3 regions of the Salmonella sp. FC25216 genome follow, and region 3 is predicted to be linked to each of the others. Evidence: predicted binding sites of a transcription regulator. Region 3 holds the regulator's gene; each other region holds the start of a gene.

Evidence for each region. The regulator PurR, encoded in region 3, represses purine synthesis genes. The targets are predictions, from matches to a motif close to CANGCAAACGTTTGCNTG.
Region 1: the regulator PurR is predicted to act here: its motif matches at 1,738-1,755, upstream of gltS (sodium/glutamate symporter).
Region 2: the regulator PurR is predicted to act here: its motif matches at 3,872-3,889, upstream of carA (glutamine-hydrolyzing carbamoyl-phosphate synthase small subunit).

The regions. Positions count from the first base shown of each region.
Region 1 is NZ_JBDGON010000004.1:86,776-94,732, forward strand. Features, by position in the region: gene AC3G3F_RS09620 (AsmA family protein) at 1-174, opposite strand, end outside; gene xanP (xanthine/proton symporter XanP) at 295-1,686, opposite strand; gene gltS (sodium/glutamate symporter) at 1,914-3,119, shown strand; gene recG (ATP-dependent DNA helicase RecG) at 3,155-5,236, opposite strand; gene trmH (tRNA (guanosine(18)-2'-O)-methyltransferase TrmH) at 5,242-5,931, opposite strand; gene spoT (bifunctional GTP diphosphokinase/guanosine-3',5'-bis pyrophosphate 3'-pyrophosphohydrolase) at 6,137-7,957, opposite strand, start outside.
Region 2 is NZ_JBDGON010000001.1:200,458-208,414, forward strand. Features, by position in the region: gene carB (carbamoyl-phosphate synthase large subunit) at 1-2,614, opposite strand, end outside; gene carA (glutamine-hydrolyzing carbamoyl-phosphate synthase small subunit) at 2,632-3,780, opposite strand; gene AC3G3F_RS00890 (hypothetical protein) at 4,505-5,242, shown strand; gene dapB (4-hydroxy-tetrahydrodipicolinate reductase) at 5,473-6,294, opposite strand; gene rihC (ribonucleoside hydrolase RihC) at 6,467-7,381, opposite strand; gene ispH (4-hydroxy-3-methylbut-2-enyl diphosphate reductase) at 7,447-7,957, opposite strand, start outside.
Region 3 is NZ_JBDGON010000008.1:71,452-79,408, reverse strand. Features, by position in the region: gene cfa (cyclopropane fatty acyl phospholipid synthase) at 1-962, opposite strand, end outside; gene punC (purine nucleoside transporter PunC) at 1,252-2,457, opposite strand; gene punR (DNA-binding transcriptional activator PunR) at 2,570-3,502, shown strand; gene purR (HTH-type transcriptional repressor PurR) at 3,499-4,524, opposite strand; gene cydH (cytochrome bd-I oxidase subunit CydH) at 4,820-4,909, shown strand; gene sodB (superoxide dismutase [Fe]) at 4,992-5,573, opposite strand; gene AC3G3F_RS16875 (C40 family peptidase) at 5,700-6,524, opposite strand; gene grxD (monothiol glutaredoxin 4) at 6,858-7,205, shown strand; gene rnt (ribonuclease T) at 7,283-7,930, opposite strand.

The DNA of each region.
Region 1 (7,957 bases), on a different contig from region 3:
GGCGGAAAAACGATGATCCATCACGTCGAATGTGAGGTGATAACCGCTGTTCTCTGATACCCAGTTGCTGACGTGATCTGCGCCCCAGCGCGTTTGCAGCAGAAAATAAAAGCCGAAAATCACCACTAAACAGGCGATCAGCACGTAGAGAAGCAACCTCCCAATCAATTTCATGGTCTTCCATCCCGTGAAATGCACATAGGGGATTTATGCACGATTTGCGTGCAATCCTCAAGACAGGAATGGTGAAAGAGCGTTACAGCGGCGGCGAATCGGGTCGCCGCCGCAGGGTTTTTACGGTTTTTCCGGCGGGAGAATCAGGTTCAGAACGATGGCCGTGATGCCGCCAGCGGCAATTCCGGATGAGAGCAGATTTTTCACCCATTCCGGCGCGAACTGCAGGATCTGCGGCTGTTGCGAGACGCCAAGACCCACGGCCAGCGATAGGGCGATAATCAGAATCGCGCGGCGGTTCAGCGGCTCACGCGAGACAATACGCACCCCGGAGGCGGCAATGGTGCCAAACATCACTAACGTGGCGCCGCCGAGCACCGGTTCCGGGATATGCTGCACAAAACCGCTTACCGCCGGGAACAGGCCGAGCACAATCAGCATCAGCGCGACGACAAATCCCACATAGCGACTGGCGACGCCGGTCAACTGAATTACGCCGTTGTTCTGACCGAAACAGGAATTCGGAAACGTATTAAATACCGCTGAAACAAAGGAGTTCAGGCCGTTAGCCAGTACGCCGCCTTTTAGCCGCTTCATGTACAAGGGGCCGGATACCGGCTGCTCGGAGACATCAGACGTGGCGGTGATGTCGCCGATGGTCTCCAGCGAGGTAATCATAAAGACCAGCATCAACGGCAGTAGCAGGTTCCAGTCAATGCCCAGACCATAATACAGCGGAGTCGGCACCATGATGATGTCCTGTGAAATCGGCGCGTTGTTTTCAGGCAACATGCCCATAAACCAGGCCAAAAGATAGCCTGCCGCCATGGCGATAACCAAAGAAGCCACGCGCAGGTAGGGATTACGCTGCCGATTCAGCAGGATGATAATGGCCAGGACGACGCCGGCCAGCAACAAGTTTTTCGGTGCGCCAAAGGTGTTGTCGCTCATGGCGGCATAGCCGCCGCCGATGGAGGTTAGCCCCACCTGAATCAGTGACAGGCCAATAATCATCACCACTACGCCGGAGACTAACGGCGTGATAATCCGGCGTGCCAGATGTAGAATGCGTGAAAGCACCATCTCGGTGCAGCTTGCCAGCATCAGCGTGCCGAACAGCGCCGCCATCATCGTCGGGACGTCCGCGCCGCCGGTTTTCAGCGCGGTACCGCCCATAATCAGTGGAGCGACAAAGTTAAAACTGGTTCCCTGGATGGATAACAGCCCCGATCCTACCGGCCCCCACGCTTTAATTTGAATAATAGAGGCTACGCCGGAGGCGAACAGCGACATGCTGATAATGTGCTGCGTATCCTGCGCCGGTAAACCCAACGCCTGGCAGATTAATAGCGCTGGCGTGATTACCGCGACAAACATGGCCAGCAGATGCTGACAAGCGGCAAAAAGGGTTTGAGGGAGCGGCGGGCGATCTTCAAGGCGGTAAATCAATTCGCTGTTTTGCGTCTGCGCAACCGGTTGCGCATCTGCCGACTCGATGGCGTTAACGGACATCAGGGACATTCTCGTGGTGGAAAAGCGGTGATTTTATCTGACCGGCTGGTAAAAGCAAACGATTGCGAGCGAATATTCTTAATATTTAAAAAAGATAAATGCACCTTTTTATATAACTTTTTGCCTTTTTCTGCTTAAAATCCATGCCGACGACTCGCAAAGAGCTAAAAAACTGACTCAGGAAATGATTTGTGCGCACATGTCACAGCGCACTACAGGAGCTTTAAATGTTTGAACTCGATACCTTATCGACCCTTGTCGCCGCCACGCTGGTGCTGCTACTGGGTCGCAAGCTGGTCCAGTCTGTCTCCTTACTGAAGAAATATACGATTCCGGAACCGGTGGCGGGTGGGTTACTGGTCGCTATTGCGCTGCTGGTGCTGAAAAAAAGCGTCGGTTGGGAGGTCAACTTTGATATGACCCTACGCGATCCGCTGATGCTGGCGTTTTTCGCGACGATCGGCCTTAACGCCAACCTTGCCAGCCTGCGGAAAGGGGGACGCGTCGTTGGCGTCTTCCTGATCGTCGTGGTCGGATTACTGCTGATGCAGAATGCCATCGGTATCGGCATGGCGAGTCTGCTGGGGTTGGACCCGTTAATGGGGCTGATTGCCGGATCGATTACGCTGTCCGGCGGGCACGGTACCGGCGCGGCGTGGAGTAAGCTGTTTATCGAACGTTATGGTTTTGCCAACGCCACCGAAGTTGCGATGGCTTGTGCGACCTTTGGCCTGGTACTGGGTGGGTTGATTGGCGGCCCGGTAGCGCGTTATCTGGTAAAACACTCCACCACGCCGGATGGAATGCCTGACGATCAGGCCGTGCCGACGGCCTTTGAAAAGCCGGACGTGGGTCGTATGATCACTTCTCTGGTGCTAATCGAAACTATCGCCCTGATTGCTATCTGTCTGACGGTGGGCAAAATCGTAGCGCAGCTACTGGCGGGAACGGTGCTTGAACTGCCGGTCTTCGTTTGCGTGCTTTTTGTTGGGGTGATCCTCAGCAATGGTCTGGCGCTGGCGGGCTTTTATCGCGTATTTGAGCGTGCAGTTTCGGTGCTGGGGAACGTGAGTTTGTCGCTATTCCTGGCAATGGCGCTGATGAGCCTGAAGCTGTGGGAACTGGCGTCGCTGGCGCTGCCGATGCTGGCGATTCTGGTGGTACAGACCATCTTCATGGCGCTATACGCGATCTTTGTCACCTGGCGCATGATGGGGAAAAACTACGATGCGGCGGTGCTGGCGGCGGGACATTGCGGTTTTGGCCTGGGCGCAACGCCGACCGCCATTGCCAATATGCAGGCGATTACCGACCGTTTTGGCCCCTCGCATATGGCGTTCCTGGTCGTGCCGATGGTCGGCGCGTTTTTTATCGATATCGTCAATGCGCTGGTGATTAAGCTGTATCTGCTGTTACCGATTTTCGCGCAATAATGGTTTGTACGGCGGCATTTAAGCCGCCGTGCTCACTAGGCGTTAGAATAGCGTTCAGTTTCCGGCATCCAGCGCTCAATCAGCGCCGCCGCCTGCTGCGGATAACGTTCATGAATATGACGGGCAATACGCTGAACTTCGGGAATAATGGCCTGATCGCGCAGTAAATCCGCAACTTTAAATTCGGCGTTCCCCGTCTGGCGGGTGCCCAGTAATTCCCCCGGGCCGCGTATTTCCAAATCTTTTTGCGCAATCACAAAGCCGTCATTGCTGTCGCGCAATACCTGCAAACGCTTCTGCGCCGTTTTCGACAACGGCGATTTATAGAGCAGCACACAGTGCGACGCGACCGCGCCACGGCCAACGCGTCCTCTGAGCTGGTGTAACTGCGCCAGGCCCAGTCGTTCCGGGTTTTCAATAATCATCAGGCTGGCGTTAGGAACATCGACCCCCACCTCAATCACCGTGGTGGCGACCAGCAGATGCATTTCACCCTGCTTAAAGCGTTGCATAACGGCCTGTTTTTCGGCGGGTTTCATGCGGCCATGTACCAGGCCAATATTCAACTCCGGTAACGCCAGCTTGAGCTCCTCCCAGGTGGCCTCCGCCGCCTGCGCTTCCAGTAGGTCGGACTCTTCAATCAGCGTACATACCCAGTAGGCCTGACGGCCTTCGGTTGTGCAGGCGTTGCGCACACGATCAATGATTTCATGGCGACGGGTATCCGGAATAGCAACGGTAGTGACAGGGGTACGGCCCGGCGGTAGTTCGTCAATCACTGAGGTATCGAGATCGGCATACGCGGTCATCGCCAGGGTGCGCGGAATGGGCGTTGCGGTCATAATTAACTGATGCGGATGAAAGCCCTGCTGCTGGCCTTTTTCCCACAATGCCAGACGCTGGTGGACGCCAAAGCGGTGCTGCTCATCGATAATCACCAGCGCCAGCCCATTAAACTGCACCTGCTCCTGAAAAATGGCGTGCGTGCCTACCACCATTTGCACCTGTCCGCTGGCTATAGCGTCTTGCTGCGCCACGCGCGCTTTGCCTTTCTGCTTACCGGCTAGCCAGCCGACCTCTACGCCGAGCGGCGCAAACCAGTTACGGAAGTTATTCGCATGTTGCTCCGCCAGCAGTTCGGTCGGCGCCATCAGCGCGACCTGCTTACCGTGGGCAATAGCGCGCAAGGCGGCAAGCGCCGCAACCAACGTTTTACCGGAACCCACGTCGCCCTGAACCAGACGCATCATTGGCACATCGAGCGCCATATCACGCTCGATCTCTGCCACCACCCGCGCCTGAGCGCCTGTGGGTTTAAACGGCAACGACGCTAATAGTTGCTGTTTTAAGGTATCGTTTGTACTTAGCGGCTGAGCGTGATAGCGCTGCGCGCCTGCGCGAAGCGCCAGCATACTAAGATTGTGCGCCAGTAGCTCTTCAAGAATAAGCCGTCGCTGCGCCGGGTGTTTGCCGGTTTCTAAATCGGCGAGCTGGAGCGTCGGCGGCGGGCGATGCAAGGTACGTAGCGCCTCCGGCAGACTCATCATCCCCTGCGCCAGTTCCGGCGGCAGTAGTTCGGCAATGGCGCAGGTGTCGAGCAACTCCAGCGCCTGATCGGTAAGCTTGCGCAGTGTCGCTTGCTTCACGCCCTCGGTGGTCGGATAGACGGGGGTGAGCGTTTCCTGAAGCTCCGGCGTGCTGAGATCGCCCTGCAGGCGATATTCAGGGTGGATCATCTCTGCGCCATACTTGCCGCGCTTCGCTTCCCCGTAGGCCAGTACGCGCCGCCCCGTCGCCAGGCTGTTTTTCATCGCCGCGTTAAAATTGAAAAAACGCATGGTAAGAATGCCGGAACCGTCGCTAATCTGGCAGGTCATCATTCGACGACCGCCGAAAGTGACGTTACAGTTCAGCACTTCACCTTCAACGGTGGCGTAGATGCCAGGCAGCAGTTCGCCAATCGGGTAGAGATGGGTACGGTCTTCGTAACGCAGGGGAAGGTGTAATAGCAAATCCTGGACGGTATGCAGGCCGATTTTGGCCAGTTTGCTGCTTTGCGCTGCGCCTACGCCTGTCAGGGAATTAAGCGGAACAGCGTCTAGCAAGCGGCCTGACATGATGATTACCCTGCCGCCTGCATCGTCGCCCACCAGTCAGCATCGGCGTCGATTTCGCCCTGCTGATTGACGCGAGGATAAGGCAGACCTTTACGTTTAGCGACTTTCGCCAGCACCGGATAACCGCCCTCAAACAGCAGGCGCTGCTGTTCATCTTCTGGCAACATACTATTTTCACGCAGATACATGCCCGCGTTCTGTCGCTGGCGCTGGGCTTCATAAAGAATGAGCGCGGAGGCGACGGAAACGTTCAGCGACTGTACCATGCCGATCATAGGAATGATGATATCCCGATCCGCCAGGTCTAATGCTTCCTGAGTAATACCGGTTTTCTCCTGACCCATCAGAATACAGGTCGGGCGCGTGTAATCAATTTCGCGAAAGTCCACGGCCTTATCAGAAAGATGGGTTGCCAGAATCTGCATTCCCCGTCCTTTCAAATGGGCTACCGCATCGCCAATGGTACGGTGCGTTTTCACCTGTACCCAACTGTTGCTGCCCGCCGCCGCGGAAGCCATGGTGCGCATCCGGCTACCGGGCCAGACAGCATGGACTTCATGGACGCCAACGGCATCTGCAGTACGAATGATTGCAGAAACGTTATGAGGTTTGTGGACTTGCTCCATGCAGACCGTGAGATCAGGCTGACGCCTGGCGAGCATTTCGCATATACGCGCATAACGTTGTGCATTCATTGATACTTCATCCTTCAAATTGCCTCGGCGTTAGCTGCTGGTTACTCGGCTCGTCCATGAGCCTCGCCCTGCGGGCCACCGCTTTGCGGTGTTCAAATCTGTTCCTGACAGATTTGTCATTCACCCCAGCCACGTACTTCTGTACGCTTCTGGGGAGTCATTCGCTTGCCGTTTTAATGCAATGCGAATGATTTTGCGTAAAAAATTAGTTTCGGTTACGGGTGACTTTAATGACGTCTGGCATCACGCGGATTTTGCGCATGATATTCGCCAGATGTACGCGATCGCGCGCGGTAAGGCGAATAAAGGTACTATAGACGCGACCATCTTTCTCTTCAGTATTCAGGCTTTGAATATTGGAGGTGGTCGTATTAATCGCCGCCGTCAGGTTAGCCAGCGCGCCCTGATGGTTAAACATTTCCACCTTGATTTCGGTAATGAATTCCTGCTCCGTCTCTTTGTCCCATTCGACCGCCATAAATTTCTCTGGCTCTTTCTGGTATCCACGAATATTACGGCAGGATTCATGGTGGATCACCAGTCCTTTACCTGGGCTGACGTGAGCGATGATTGGGTCGCCTGGGATCGGACGACAACACTTCGCAAAGGTGATCAGCACGCCATCGGCGCCTTTAATTGGCAGGTGGCCATGATTCGATTGCGCAACGGTCGGCACCACGGCTTCACCTTGCTGAAGATTCTTTGCGACCACTACGCTCATCGCGTTGCCGAGACCGATTTCCGCCAGCAGATCGTCAAGCGTTGCCAACTTCATACGATCCAGCTCACGCTGAATATTTTCCTGCGGAATTTCCGCCAGCTTACGGCTACCGCCTAAAGCATGGTTAAGCAGACGGCGCCCCAGGCTTACGGAGTCATCACGTTTGAGGTTTTTCAGCAACTGACGAATTTTAGCGCGCGCTTTAGAGCTGACGACAAAGTTTAGCCAGGCGGCGTTGGGACGCGCGCCCGGCGCGGTAATAATTTCGACGGTCTGACCGCTGCTAAGCGGCTGCGACAGCGGATAAGGCTGGCGGTCAACACGCGCGCCGACACAGGCGTGGCCGATGTCGGTATGCACTGCATAGGCAAAATCCACCGGCGTAGCGCCAGCGGGCAGTTCGACAATGCGCCCTTCCGGGGTGAAAACGTAAATCTCATCCGGGAAGAGATCGGATTTTACGCTTTCGATAAATTCAAACGAACTACCGGCGCTCTGTTGTAGCTCCAGCAGGCTCTGCATCCAGCGCTGAGCGCGGATCTGCGCCGTGGTGCTGGTCTCGCCGTGTTCTTTATACGCCCAGTGCGCTGCGACCCCCATTTCCGCCATCTGATCCATATCTTCGGTACGGATCTGGACTTCAACAGGAACGCCGTGCGGGCCGATCATCGAGGTGTGCAAAGACTGATAACCGTTCGCTTTGGGAATGGCAATATAGTCTTTAACGCGTCCCGGACGCGGCTTATAGAGGCTGTGCATCTGGCCGAGTACGCGATAACAAGTATCGGAGTCATGGACGATCACACGAAACGCGTAGATATCCATGATCGAGTGAAAACGCTGCTCTTTGAGCACCATTTTGCAGTAGATCGAGTAAAGGTGCTTTTCGCGACCGCTAACGCGACACGGAATTCCCGCCTCTTGCAAACGTCCTTCGATTTCAGAGAGGATTTTTTGGATCATCTCTTTACGGTTGCCGCGCGCAGCTTTTACCACTTCTTTGATGACGCGGTAACGATTGGGATACAGCGCTTCAAAACCCAGCTCTTCCAGCTCGGTTTTAATGTGATGAATACCTAAACGATGTGCCAACGGGCTGTAGATTTCGAGGGTTTCACGGGCAATACGACGACGTTTATCCGGGCGTAACGAGCCCAGCGTGCGCATGTTATGGGTACGGTCAGCAAGCTTAATGAGGATGACGCGGATATCCTGCACCATCGCCATAATCATTTTGCGAAAGTTTTCGGCCTGCGCCTCTTTCTTATCGCGGAACTTGAGTTTATCAAGTTTCGACACCCCCTC
Region 2 (7,957 bases), on a different contig from region 3:
GGCCTACCATCACACGCGCCGCCACTTTTGCCAGCGGTACACCGGTGGCTTTAGAGACGAACGGGACAGTACGCGCCGCGCGCGGGTTGACTTCAATCAGGTAAACTTCGTTGTCTTTGACCGCAAACTGCACGTTCATCAGACCGCGCACCTGCAACTCAAAAGCCAGCTTCTGTACCTGCTGGCGCATTACGTCCTGAATTTCCTGGCTCAGCGTGTAGGCCGGCAGAGAACAGGCAGAGTCGCCGGAGTGTACGCCCGCCTGCTCGATGTGCTCCATAATGCCGCCAATCAGCACCATTTCGCCGTCGCAGATAGCGTCCACATCCACTTCAACCGCGTCATCAAGGAAGCGGTCAAGTAGTACTGGCGCATCGTTAGAGACGCTGACCGCGGTCTGGAAGTAGCGACGCAGATCGGCTTCGTCATAGACAATTTCCATCGCCCGACCGCCCAGCACGTAAGACGGACGTACCACCAGCGGGTAGCCAATCTCTTTCGCTTTTTCGACAGCCTGTTCGATAGCGGTGACGGTGGCGTTGGCTGGCTGCTTCAGCTTCAGACGGTCAACCGCGTGCTGGAAGCGTTCACGGTCTTCCGCGCGGTCGATGGCGTCCGGGCTGGTGCCAATAACCGGCACGCCTGCCGCTTCCAGCGCGCGCGCCAGCTTCAGCGGCGTCTGGCCGCCGTACTGTACAATCACGCCTTTCGGCTTCTCGATGCGCACGATTTCCAGCACGTCTTCCAGCGTCACCGGCTCGAAGTACAGGCGGTCGGAAGTGTCGTAGTCGGTAGAGACGGTTTCCGGGTTACAGTTGACCATAATGGTCTCGTAACCGTCTTCGCGCAGCGCCAGCGAGGCGTGTACACAGCAGTAGTCAAACTCGATCCCCTGGCCGATACGGTTCGGGCCGCCGCCGAGCACCATAATTTTGTCGCGGTCAACGGACGGGTTCGCTTCACACTCATCTTCATAAGTGGAGTACATGTAGGCGGTATCGGTGGCGAATTCCGCCGCGCAGGTATCCACGCGCTTATAGACCGGATGCAGGTCATATTGGTCGCGCAGCTTGCGGATTTCCGCTTCGCGTACGCCCGAAAGTACCGCCAGACGCGCATCGGCAAAGCCTTTACGCTTGAGCTGACGCAGGAAGTCGGCGTTGAGGCCAGTAATCCCGACGTCAGCTACTTTCTCTTCCAGACGCACCAGTTCTTCAATCTGCACCAGGAACCAGCGGTCGATATTGGTCAGGTTAAATACGCCATCAACGGACAGACCGGCGCGGAAAGCGTCAGCGATGTACCAGATACGCTCGGCGCCCGCATCTTTCAGCTCGCGGCGAATTTTGGTCAGCGCTTCCGGGTCGTCGAGGCTCACTTTCGGGTCGAAGCCGGTGGCGCCTACTTCCAGGCCGCGCAGCGCTTTTTGCAGGGATTCCTGCTGCGTGCGACCAATCGCCATCACTTCACCGACCGATTTCATCTGGGTGGTCAGGCGGTCGTTCGCGCCCGCGAATTTCTCGAAGTTAAAGCGCGGAATTTTGGTCACAACGTAGTCAATAGACGGCTCAAACGACGCCGGAGTGCGGCCACCGGTGATGTCGTTCATCAGTTCGTCGAGGGTGTAACCCACCGCCAGTTTGGCGGCCACTTTGGCAATCGGGAAACCGGTGGCTTTTGAGGCCAGCGCCGAGGAGCGGGATACGCGCGGGTTCATCTCGATAACAATCAAACGACCGTTTTTCGGGTTCACGGCAAACTGGACGTTGGAACCGCCAGTTTCGACGCCGATTTCACGCAGTACCGCCATCGAGGCGTTACGCATGATTTGATACTCTTTATCGGTCAGGGTCTGGGCTGGCGCCACGGTGATGGAGTCACCGGTGTGAATGCCCATCGCATCGAAGTTTTCGATAGAGCAGACGATGATGCAGTTGTCGTTTTTATCACGCACCACTTCCATCTCGTACTCTTTCCAGCCGATCAACGATTCATCAATCAGCAGTTCGTTGGTTGGGGAAAGGTCCAGGCCGCGTTCACAAATTTCTTCGAACTCTTCGCGGTTGTAGGCAATACCGCCGCCGGTGCCGCCCATCGTGAAGCTAGGTCGAATGATGCATGGGAAGCCCACGTCAGCGGCAACTGCCAGCGCTTCTTCCATGGTGTGCGCGATACCGGAACGCGCGGTGTCGAGACCAATTTTCTTCATCGCGATATCGAAGCGACGACGGTCTTCGGCTTTATCAATTGCATCCGCCGTCGCGCCAATCATGGTCACGCCGAACTCTTCCAGCACGCCCTGCCGCTCCAGCTCCAGCGCGCAGTTCAGCGCCGTCTGGCCGCCCATCGTCGGCAGCACCGCATCCGGGCGCTCTTTTTCAATGATTTTGCGCACCACTTCCCAATGAATCGGCTCAATATAGGTGGCATCGGCCATTTCCGGATCGGTCATGATGGTCGCCGGGTTGGAGTTCACCAGGATAACGCGATATCCCTCTTCGCGCAGCGCCTTACACGCCTGAGCGCCGGAGTAGTCAAACTCACACGCCTGACCGATAACAATCGGGCCCGCGCCCAGAATCAGGATGCTTTTTATGTCTGTACGTTTTGGCATGGTCTTAATACTCCTGATTACTTAGCGGTTTTACGGTATTGCGCGATAAGCTCGATAAAGTGGTCGAATAGCGGTGCGGCGTCGTGCGGGCCAGGGCTGGCTTCCGGATGGCCCTGGAAACTGAACGCCGGTTTATCGGTACGATGAATCCCTTGTAGGGTGCCATCGAACAGGGATTTATGGGTCACTCGCAGGTTGGCGGGCAGCGTCGCCTCATCCACCGCAAAGCCGTGGTTCTGCGCGGTGATCATCACCACGTTTCGGTCCATGTCTTTTACCGGATGGTTGCCGCCATGATGGCCGAACTTCATCTTAACGGTCTTCGCCCCGCTCGCCAGTGCCAGTAGCTGATGACCGAGACAGATGCCAAATAGCGGAATGTCGGTCTGGAGGAATTTCTCAATCGCCTCGATGGCGTAGTCGCACGGCGCCGGGTCACCAGGGCCGTTCGACAGAAAGATGCCGTCCGGGTTCATTTTCAGCACCTCTTCGGCAGAGGTTTGCGCCGGAACGACCGTCAGGCGGCAACCACGGTCCACCAGCATACGCAGAATGTTGCGCTTGGCGCCGAAATCATAGGCCACCACATGGAACGGCAGGTCATCCTCAGATTTCGCTTCCGGTAAACCCTCTTTCAGCGTCCAGCTACCCTGCGTCCAGCGGTAGGCTTCCGCAGTGGTCACTTCTTTCGCCAGATCCATACCGTTAAGTCCAGGAAATGCTTTCGCTTTTTCCTGCGCCAGCGCCGCATCCAGATTATCGCCGGCGATGATGCAGCCATTCTGGGCGCCTTTTTCACGCAGCAGGCGGGTCAGCTTGCGGGTATCGATATCGGCAATCGCCACGATATTATGGCGTTTGAGGTAAGAAGAGAGGTCTTCCGTGTTACGGAAGTTGCTGGCAATCAGCGGCAGATCGCGAATCACCAAACCTTGCGCATGAACCTGAGAAGATTCTTCATCGGCTTCATTGGTGCCGACATTACCAATATGGGGATAAGTAAGAGTGACGATTTGGCGGGAATAGGAAGGATCAGTGAGGATTTCTTGATAACCGGTCATTGAAGTATTGAAAACGACTTCCCCAACCGCCGAACCTGTTGCCCCAATGGCCCGACCGTGAAACTGGGTTCCGTCTTCCAGAACCAATAGCGCTGACTTAATCAAAACACCCTCCAGAGAATATTCACTCACTTTATTTGCATATTAATTCATTCAGTCAGTATGAAGCAATGCAAATTTGCTTACCCGTGGATTTCTGGCAAACGGCGGCATTCTGAAGTTAAGCCGGATAAAAGTCAACTTAAAGAGGGTATTTTTTATGTTATTTTGTACATTATAAGGAAGTTATTCGTTTTAACAGGCAAAAAGATCAACTAAGTGAAGATAGAAAACGCTTGCGCTTCCTTGAGTTCACAAAAAATTGGATGGCATGATAAAAAATGGACCAAATGGTCAAATTTCACATTAAACCAACAAAAAACAACAACAAAAATCATTTAATAACCATTAAATTGAGTAAATTCATAAAAATGCAAAACAAAATAAGTTAACATAAAAAACAACTTAAAAATCAATGAATTATTCAAAATAATAAAAAAATCAAATGACAGCAAAGCCATAAAAAACAACAAATTAATGTAATATAGTAAGGATTACAATCAAAATATGCAGATAAAACCTCTTTTTATTTAAGAGAAGTGCATACGATTGGACCACAACCAGCCCCACTACAGCATAAAAAAGATAACCTATTGAGATAAAAGAGATAAAACAACATCACCTTAAAAATGAATGTGACCCCCATCACAAAATCTTACCTCCCGGCAGGCCATCATAGCTTTCGTTCGCTTTATCACATTCTTTTAATTCAATAACTTAAGGAAAAAACATGTCTACTGAAGGCAATATTATTATCGATGGCGGTTTTGAAGAGGGGTTTGATGGCTGGGTACTGTCATCGCAGTCATCCATATTTGTCGAAGATGGCGCAACAGGAAATAACCACTTTTGTCGAATCGAGCCCACTAATACCATTACGCAATACTTTACCATTGAGCCCGAAACCACCTATCGACTGACTCTCGCCGTCAGAGGCGAGGCGAAAGGAAACGTCACTATTTCTCAGACTTATCCAGTCCATACCTCTTTTATCTCTGACATTAATACTAACTTAAATGCTGAATGGCACAGGGAAGAGTATGTCTTCACAACCAGCGCTGATACTGGTCGTACCGCGTTCAGGATTTCCGTTCCGTGGAACAGCGCCAACACCCCAATGGATATCGATCTTATCAGCCTGGTCGAGGTGCCTTTTGAATACAGTAAACCGCTGTGGGTGAATATGACTAACGTCAGTTCAAGCAGTAACTTTTTCCAGTTGAACGTCATGACCCGTACTGATGCGCCTGAGGGGCAAATTAACCGCATTTATTGTAATGGCAATTACGTCGCGCAGATGGATGCCATTGGCCCGGATGACTTTAACCAAACCGGCGGCTATTCCAGCTTTGCTGCCGGCGATGTATTCCAGTTCCGCGCCTATAACAGCCTTACCGGAAAAGAGTATTTACTCTGTGAAACCACCTATGAACAGCTTACTGCGAGCGGTGTTTTCAATATTGAATAACCCTCCACGCTTATTTACCAGTAAACATTTTATTAATTCTATTTAAAAGAAATATCTCGTGGCTGGGATTAACAATATTATTATTGATGGTTCCTTTGAGGATGGTTTAACAGAACAGTGGCAAATTGGCTCACTGGTTGAGCTACAAAAAACAAAAGGGCAATAATATATTGCCCTTTGTAATCAATTCATCTTGATTACCATAACCACATCACGAAGGTATTTAGTCCTTATAATACATCCAGGCCCAGCACATCCCGCATGTCAAATAGCCCATTTTTCTTCGTTTTTAGCCATAATGCCGCTCGCAATGCGCCATTTGCAAAAGTCATGCGGCTGGAAGCTTTATGCGTAATCTCTACGCGTTCGCCAATATCGGCAAACATCGCGGTATGTTCGCCGACGATATCACCCGCCCGAACGGTTGCAAAGCCAATCGTTCCCGGCACGCGCTCGCCGGTATGCCCTTCCCGGCTGTATACCGCACAGTCTTTCAGATCTTTATTCAGCGCATGGGCAATCGCCTCTCCCATCGCCAGCGCGGTTCCTGACGGCGCATCAACTTTGTGACGATGATGCGCTTCGATAATCTCAATATCGCTATAGTCGCCCATCACTTTCGCCGCTTTCTCTAGCAGTTTAAGCATCACATTGACGCCAACGCTAAAGTTAGCCGCAAAAACAATGGCGATCTCCTGCGCGGCGTCGCGGATAGCCTGTTTACCGGCTTCATCAAAACCGGTGGTGCCGATCACCATCGCTTTACCATGTTTACGGCAGAATGCCAGATGCGCCAGCGTGCCTTCAGGACGGGTAAAATCGACCAGAACATCGAAATCATCTTTGATGGACGCCAGATCGCTTTGAATGATGACGCCCGTTTTCCCCACGCCCGCCAGTTCGCCCGCATCGCTACCCAGCAATGAAGACCCTTCACGTTCCAGCGCGGCGCCTGGCTGAATACCCTCCATGTGCAACGCGGCCTGAATTAATTGACGGCCCATGCGTCCTCCCGCGCCGACAATCGCGACGCGGATCTGTGCTTCATGCATAGTTATTCTCTTACGTTAAAATGATGTAAACCGTTTTCAGATTAACCAGCCTCTGAAGAGGCTGCCATCTAAAATCGCCGATAATTAGAAATTAATGATAAACAGGGAGCGATATCAGTAAAAGACATGACGTTACGAAATAAGTAACGTCATGGGGGTATAAGCGAAGAGGTCACGGCGCCAACGCCAGAGTGTCTGCGGCCCATTGTTGAAATCCGGCAACATCAATGTCCAGCGCCACCTGCACGTTTGCCGGTCTTCCCAGCCGCCCCTCAATATCAACGACCGTCGTGCCTGCGGTATATTCCCCCTGCGTTTCCACCGCAACAAAGCAGGGTTTAAGGGTAAATAATTCCGGGCGCGCCAGCCAGGCGATCGCGCAGAGATCGTGCATCCGGACGCCAGTACGCATACTACCGCTGCGATAATGGTTGAACAGGCCGTGCAACATCTTGCCAGTACGATTAAGCGCGGGCAGTTTATCCAAAAACGCCGGCGAGAGCATCGCCTGATTCGTGACGTCCAGCCCACACATCACAATCTCAATGCCGCTACGAAATATGTGGGCGGCAGCTTCCGGATCGACAGCAATGTTAAATTCAGCATTAGGCGTAAAATTGCCGCGCCCTGCGGAACCGCCCATCATCACCAGACGGCGAATGTTAAACGCACACTCCGGATAGTGCATCAGTAGCAACGCAATATTGGTCAATGGCCCAATCGCCACCAATGTCATGGGCTCCGGGGCATTCATCAGCACATCCCGGATAGCGATAAATGCAGGCTTCGCCAACGGTTGGCGCTGATGGTCGACAAAATCATAGCCTTCCATGCCGGATTCGCCGTGGACGTACGCCGCATCACGTAACGGACGCAGCAGCGGCGTAGCGGCCCCCTGGGCAAGTGGAATATCGCTGTTCCAGAAATGCAGAAGCTGCAACGCATTACGGGTCGTTTTTTCAACCGAGACATTACCTGCGACGGTGGTTATCAGTTGCAGATCAAGCTGGGGGGCGAACAGCGCGGCGGTAATCGCAGCCGCGTCATCAATGCCCGGATCGGTATCAAGTAGGATTGGCAAACGCATATCTGCTCCATAAAAAATGCCAGACAGAGTATCTGGCATCTTCGCATAACCGGAGCATGAAAAATTTACTCTACCTCACGAACCTCCACACGCAGCTCTTTCGGCACTTCGAAAACAATATTTTCTTCGCGCCCCTCAAGCGTGACAGTCTCGCCGCCGCCAAACTCCCGCAGGCGCGCAATAACATTCTGCACCAGAATATCCGGCGCGGAAGCGCCAGCGGTGACGCCGACGCAGGCGGCCTCTTTCACCCACGTTTCCTGGATATCCGCCGCATCGTCGATAAGAAACGCGGTTCTTCCCATCCGTTGGGCCAGTTCCGCCAGCCGGTTAGAGTTAGAAGAGTTTTTCGAGCCGACCACCAGCACCACGTCAGCCTGCTCCGCCAGCGCCCGCACAGCTTCCTGACGATTAGTAGTGGCATAGCAAATATCGTCTTTGCGCGGGCCGACGATTTTCGGAAAGCGTTTACGCAGCGCATCAATCACATCGGACGTATCGTCCACGGAAAGCGTGGTTTGCGTCATGAAGGAGAGTTTGCCTTCATTTTTAACATTCAGCGTCCAGACATCTTCA
Region 3 (7,957 bases):
AGAGTCGTGTCGTAGTCGGCGCCAAAGTTATGCCAGTCTTCCATTACAAAGTGTGATTCGCTGGCCTCGGCGATTTGACGAACAGACGGCAAGCAACCGTTGGGGAAAATATACTTATTGATCCACGGATCGACATTATGATCGGTTTTTTTAGAACCAATAGTATGGAGCAGGAAAAGACCATCCGGTTTTAAATTCCTGTCGACAACCTCAAAATAGGTGTTGTAGTTTTTCGGCCCGACATGTTCGAACATGCCGACGGAGACGATTCGGTCAAACTGATCGTTAAGGTCACGATAATCTTGCAGGAGAATGGAAACATCCAGACCCTCACAACGCGTCTGCGCCATTTTTTGCTGTTCAGCGGAGATTGTTACGCCCACCACGCTAACGCCATAATGGGTCGCCATATATTGCGACAGGCCGCCCCAGCCGCAGCCGATATCCAGCACACGCATCCCTGGCTGTAGCTGTAGCTTTTCGCAAATTAATTTCAGCTTGGCTTGCTGTGCAGCTTCAAGCGTATCGGCATCTTTCCAGTAGGCGCAAGAATATTGCATATAGGGATCAAGCATACGGGAAAAAAGGTCATTACCAAGATCGTAATGTTCCTTGCCGACAATCCAGGCGCGTTTTTTACTTTGTAGATTAATCAGACGCGCGCCGAGGATGCGGAGCGTATCTTTAACATGGTGGGGGAGTTGATTTTCAAGACCGGCACGTAAGACTTTGCTGAAGAAAATATCCAGACGCTCGCATTCCCACCAGCCATCCATGTAACTCTCACCTAATCCCAACGAGCCTTCCTGCAGGACGCGTTTAAAAAAATCGGGATTCTTAACACGAATATCAGACGGGGCGGAACCATTAATTGTAATATCCGCACGACTTAACAATTCGTTGGCGATTCGGTACCAGTTATCATCCGGTACGCTGACTTCTTCTATACACGATGAACTCATAGCTTCTCCATCACTGGACGGTGATCAGAACCTTAAAACAGCGTAGACGCTTTTTTGGCTTTGTGAGAAATCCCACGGACAATTCCGTGAGCCAGTTATCCGACGTAGAACAGAGGAAGGGAGGAACCCTTGCCGAAAAGGCCATCCGTGGTGAATCGGGAACGCTCCGGTTCCCGTTAATGCCTAATAATTATCGTAATATAAACAACCGGGAATCAGTATAGGCCGCAATTTTTGATGATTCAACCGAAAATTGTTAGCGTGCTAATTACTCGGGATTAACAAACCTCTAGTGAGACTTCTCGTGGGCGACATCGGCATGCGCAAATCCGGCCTCATTGCACGCTGCATGAGACTGCATTTTGTAGCCTAACGCCGCCAGAACAACGGTAAAGAGCATTACGCTGGTGGTGGTCAGCAGCGGCGTGCTGATGAGCCATGAAACCACCAGGCTTGCCAGGAAACATAACCCCAGTTGCAGCGTATTTTGCAGCGCCGCAGCACGCCCCGTGGCTTGAGGGAAAGGGCGTAACGCTTGCGCGACGACGATAGGGTAGATTGCGCCATTAGCAATCGCCATTACGCAGAACGGAATCAGGATCTCCACCAGTGAGGCATTATTCAGGAAGCCCGCTCCCCAGGTGGCGATAACGCTCAGCGCATACAGCCCTAACAGCCACGGAAGCAATTGGTAACCCTGCCATTTTTGTAGCGCCGCGCGGCAGCCATATCCGCCAATCAGAAAAGCGATGGTTTGAGGAACATAGCTCAGGCCAATCACTGCCGGGCTGTAACCCATCGCGCTGAGAATGAACGGGGAACCCGTTAACCACGCAAAAAAGCTGGCGGAACAGGCGGCATAAATCAGTACATTACCGCGATAGGTTTTAGAGCGTAGCAACGTCGCAAAAGTGAGTTTATCCTGTCCCTCGGCATGTGCTTTTACCGATGGTTTTAAGCGCAGCGCTGGCAACATCAGCAACAACGTAATCGCAAACAGAGTGGCGAAAATCGCCTGCCATGAGAAATGCGTCAGTATCCAGCTTCCCAGTAAGGGCGCAAGCGCCGGGGATAGTCCTACCAGTGGCATGATAGTGGCGAAGATACGATTAATTTTTTGCGAAGGATAATAATCGGTCACCAGCGCTTGCCAGATTACCGTTGCCGCACAAACGCCGACGGCCTGCACAAAGCGTAGCGTCAGCAGTGCTGCCGCGCTTTCTACCCACAGCATCCCCAGACTTCCGAGCGCAAAGATGGATAACCCCAGCAGTAAAATCGGTTTACGGCCATAACGATCCGATAGCGGTCCCCAGAGTAGTTGTGCGACGGCAAAGCCAGCTAAAAACAGGCTGAGGCTGGCGCTGACAGCGGCAGCAGGCGTTTGTAAATCCGCCTGTATGGCGGCAAACGCGGGCAGGTACATGTCCGTAGCCAGAAACCCCAGCACGCTAAGACCGGCTAACCAGACTAAAAAACCTTTTCCAGGTTGCATATTTGTTTCTCTTTCTTATCAGACAGACATTGTCGCAGAGTGTAGGGAGTGAAATTACGGTTGTGAAACGTTAATATTTGTCCAGTGAATTCAAAATTTTTGTAGGCAAATTATGTGGTCGGAATACTCGCTTGAAGTGGTTGACGCCGTGGCGCGCAATGGCAGTTTTAGCGCGGCGGCGCAGGAACTGCACCGTGTGCCTTCGGCAGTCAGTTACACCGTTCGTCAGTTAGAGGAGTGGCTGGCCGTACCGCTTTTTGTACGACGTCACCGTGATGTTGAACTTACGCCTGCTGGCGTCTGGTTTTTAAAAGAAGGGCGTTCTGTTATCAAAAAAATGCAGATCACTCGTCAACAGTGTCAGCAAATTGCTAATGGCTGGCGCGGGCAGTTGGCTATTGCGGTGGATAATATCGTCAGACCAGAACGTACCCGGCAGATGATCGTCGATTTCTATCGCCATTTTGACGATGTGGAACTGCTGGTTTTTCAGGAGGTGTTTAACGGCGTCTGGGACGCGCTCTCCGACGGGCGAGTCGAACTGGCTATTGGGGCGACGCAGGCGATTCCGGTAGGGGGACGTTATGCTTTTCGGGATATGGGTACCCTGAGCTGGAGTTGCGTAGTGGCAAGCGATCACCCGCTGGCGGCGATGCCGGGACCGTTAAGCGATGATACCCTGCGCAACTGGCCGTCGCTGGTCAGAGAAGATACCTCGCGAACCTTACCGAAACGGATTACCTGGTTACTGGATAACCAAAAAAGGGTTGTAGTACCGGACTGGGAGTCATCGGCAACCTGCCTGTCAGCAGGATTATGCGTGGGAATGGTGCCGACGCACTTTGCCCGACAGTGGATAGACAGCGGAAAATGGGTGGCGCTGACGTTAGAGAATCCGTTTCCCGATGCGGCCTGTTGCCTGACGTGGCAGCAAAACGAGGCCTCGCCCGCGCTGGCATGGCTGCTGGATTATTTGGGCGATAGCGAAACGTTGAATCGGGAGTGGTTGCGGGAGCCTGAAGAGGCTCCCGACAGCGGGGATTAACGTCGATAGTCGCGGAACGGGCCGTCAGCGACCGAGCGACGCTCAACCAGGCGTGGATGAACTTCAATAGACTGTGACTCTTCGCGCTTATTGACGATGCGATCCAATAGCATATTAAATGCGGTTTCGCCTAAAGAGTCTTTGGGCTGGTGAATCGTCGTCAGCGCCGGGGTAAAGAAGCGGGCGTTACGCACATTGTCATAACCGATCACCGAAACGTCCTGCGGTACGCGAAGCCCCATTTCGTCTGCCGCGCAAAGCGCGCCCATCGCCATAATATCGCCGCCGCAGAAAACGGCGGTAGGGCGATGTGACTGCGATAAGATTTGCTGCATCGCGTGGTAACCGGACTCCGGCTCGAAGTCGCCCTGAACAATCCAGTTGTCTGGCACGTTGATCAACGCCTCCTCCATTGCCTTCATGAAGCCTGCCAGCCGACCCGCGCCGGTGTTGCGCTCCAGCGGACCGGGAATAACGCCGATATCCCGGTGACCGCGTTCAACCAGATAACGACCCGCCATATAGCCGCCTGCAAAGGCGTTATCAATCACCGTATCGGTAAAATCGGCCTTCGCTTCACCCCAGTCCATCACCACCATCGGAATATGGCGATACTCTTCCAGCATGGAAAGCAGAGGTTCCGGGTACTCAGAACACATCACCAGCAGGCCATCCACGCGCTTTTGCGCCATCATGGACAGGTAGGCGCGCTGTTTTTCCAGGTTATTCCAGGCGTTGCCCAAAATCAGCGTATAGCCTTTCTGGAAGCAGTTTTTTTCAACCGCCTCGATAATTTCTGCAAAATAGGCCGCTTCGCTGCTGGTCGCCAGTAAGCCTATCGATTTGGTATGGTTGACCTTCAGGCTACGCGCGACGGCGCTGGGAGAGTAGTGCAGCTCTTTAATCGCCGCCCAGACCGCGTTACGCGTTTCTTCAGCGACAAAACGCGTTTTGTTGATTACGTGTGATACAGTTGTAGTGGAAACGTTTGCTCGTTTCGCTACATCTTTAATTGTTGCCATTACATTTCACTCCAGACCCTCGCTAAGCTCCTGAGAAACGCCAGGTAAACGTTTGCCTACACACACCCTAATCGCAACGTCAGGGTTGCGGCATGCCGGAAAAACGACACGGAACGTCAGGAAGGGGTCAATGGCCGTTACGCTAATTCAGTAAGCCTGGAATTTTGTCTGATCTTGAGGAAAAGGGGAAGCGTTAAAAACAGTTATCAATATAAAACATGAGAGATTTTTGTGCGGGAATGTGCAAAAATGCGCTATATCACTTTTTGTGTGGGAATAAAAAGGAGAAAACTTGATGAGTACCGACCTGAAATTTTCGTTGATCACTACGCTTATTGTTCTGGGCTTGATTGTCGCAGGTGGATTAACGGCCGCTCTGCACTGATTTCCTCTCTTCTGAGGGAGGGCGTTTCCTCTATTCTATCCCTCTCTAAAACGCAGAAGGCGTACCTTCTGCGTGCTCAGACTTATGCGGCGAGATTTTTCGCGACAAATTCCCAGTTAACCAGCGCCCAAAAATGCTCCAGATAGTTTGGACGGGCGTTGCGGTAGTCGATGTAATACGCGTGTTCCCACACATCAACCGTCAGCAACGGCGTCGCATCTGTGGTCAGCGGCGTACCGGCATTTGAGGTAGAGACGATAGTCAGTTTGCCATCAGCGCCTTTTACCAGCCATGTCCAGCCGGAACCAAAGTTTTTGATAGCGGCATCTGTGAACTGCGTTTTAAATTCCGCGAAGCTGCCAAAAGATGCCGCGATAGCATCAGCCAGTTTCCCGGTCGGTTCGCCGCCAGCATTTGGTGCCAGGCAGTTCCAGTAGAACGTATGGTTCCACACCTGAGCGGCGTTATTAAAGATGCCGCCTTCGGAAGCACGCACGATCTCTTCCAGCGATTTGCCTTCAAACGCCGTGCCTTTGATCAAATTATTAAGATTGGTCACGTAAGTCTGATGATGTTTGCCATAGTGATATTCCAGCGTCTCAGCAGAAATATGCGGCGCCAGAGCATCTTTGGCATACGGTAATGCAGGTAATTCGAACGACATTGCTTCTCTCCTTATTATTAATATTGCGCACGCACAATAACCCTGGTGCGCGTAAGGATAGGGTAGCAAATTGAGCGGGGGCGCAAAAGAAGAAGTTATCCTGTCGTTAAACGACAGGATAAAATATTAGCGAATTGTTTTAGGGGTCATCACCCGGCGGGCGCCGACATAATGGCGCTGCCAGTATTCTTCGTTCAGCGAGGTGATCTTAATTTCCTGACCGCTGCGCGGAGACTGGATAAACTTACCGTTGCCGACATAGACGCCAACGTGATCGGCGGTGCCGCGCCCCTGCGTACGGAAGAACACCAGATCGCCGTTTTTCAACTCGCTGCGCTCAATGGGCGCCGCGTCACGCAGGTGATACATCTCATTCGCCGTTCGGGGGATACGGATCTTCACTAAATCTTTATAGGCATAATAAACCAGACCGCTGCAATCAAAACCGGTGCGCGGCGACGCGCCTCCCCAGTGATACGGCTTACCAATCTGATTCATGAGCTTGGACATCGCGGTTTTCGTCGCTTTTTGTACTTTAGTCCGATGCGCATCGGCAATAGAGAGCGGCAATGTTCCTTTCCCCTTCACGCAGTGCGGCTTACGGCCTTTACGCGTCGTGCATTTTTCCGTCACGTCGAGGGCGGCGATTGACGTGGGCGCGGTTCTGTTACGGCGATGAGTCGTATGACGAGATTTCGTGGAAGCGATGGTACGTTTTGGCGTAGAAGCGGAAGAAGAACGGCTGGTTTTTGAGGTTGTTTTTACGTTTTTTTTGTTGGTCTTACTGATCTGTTTGGGCGTTGTGCTTTTCTTTTTATCTGCCGTTTTAGTGACATGAGAAACAGCAGGCGTCGCTTTGGCTTGCCTGGAAGCATGGGCCATTGGCGTAAAAGGGAGAGTAGTAAAAAGTAAAGCACAGAGCGTGATCGAGATTTTGTTTATCCGCGCCACTGAGCAATCCTCTGTTAAAGGCAGGCGATCATGCCTGCGTATGATTTACAAAACCTGATAATTCTAATCTACAAAAGCACAGATTGGTAATTGCTTTTGGTTTCTGAAGCTGTGTTTCGTTAACAGATGTAAAAAAAATAGCAATTAATGCTAAACACGAACGCGTTATCTACGAATCACTGCGTGGCAACCCGCTTAAAAGATATTTTGTATGCAACTTATTCCCGCAGACGGTAAAATAATAAGGCATGATGAAAATGTTATTTTCCGTTGCCAGCCTGACCCGTTACAATGACAGGCTTCGGTCGTAAAAGAAGTTAAGGAAGCGAGACAATGAGCACCACTATCGAAAAAATCCAGCGCCAGATCGCTGAAAACCCGATTCTCCTGTATATGAAAGGTTCACCAAAACTGCCAAGCTGTGGTTTCTCTGCGCAGGCCGTTCAGGCGCTTTCCGCCTGTGGGGAACGTTTTGCCTATGTTGATATCCTGCAAAACCCGGATATTCGCGCAGAATTACCGAAATACGCCAACTGGCCGACATTCCCACAACTGTGGGTGGATGGCGAGCTGGTCGGCGGGTGTGATATTGTGATTGAAATGTATCAGCGTGGCGAGTTGCAGCAGCTTATTAAAGAAACTGCCGCAAAATATAAAACTCAGGAGCCGGACGCAGAATAATCTGTGAAAGGGGAAAGCGACCTGTAAAGGTCGCTTTTTTACCGTCATAGTGAGCAAAAGCGGCGTCGTTAGCCACGTTATTTGTCTGTCGGCAAGGGTAACGGCCAGCCGCCCAGGCGCTTCCAGCGATTGACGATTTCACAAAACAGCACCGCTGTCCGCTCGGTATCATACAAAGCAGAGTGGGCCTTTTCGCCGTCAAACTCCATACCCGCCGCCAGGCACGCTTTTGACAACACCGTTTGTCCCAGCGCCAGTCCGCTCAATGCCGCGGTATCAAAGGTGACGAACGGATGAAACGGGTTACGTTTCAGCGAGGCGCGCTCTGCGGCGGCCATCATAAAACTGTGATCAAAAGTGGCGTTATGCGCGACCATAATGGCGCGGCTACAGCCACTTTCTTTGATACCTTTACGCACCATTTTGAAAATAGCATGTAGCGCCTCATATTCACTCACCGCGCCGCGTAGTGGGTTAGAGGGATCGATACCGTTAAACGCGAGCGCTTCCGGCTGTAAGTTGGCTCCAGCGAACGGCTCCACATGGAAATGCAGCGTCATGTCCGGCATCAGCCAGCCTTGTTCATCCATTTTCAGCGTGATGGCGGCGATTTCGAGCAGCGCATCGGTTTTAGCGTTAAACCCTGCAGTTTCAACGTCGATGACGACAGGATAAAAACCACGAAAACGGTCGCACAGACCGGAAAGTTGAGCGTTATCGGACATCTGAGTCTCTTAATACGAAAAAATGCA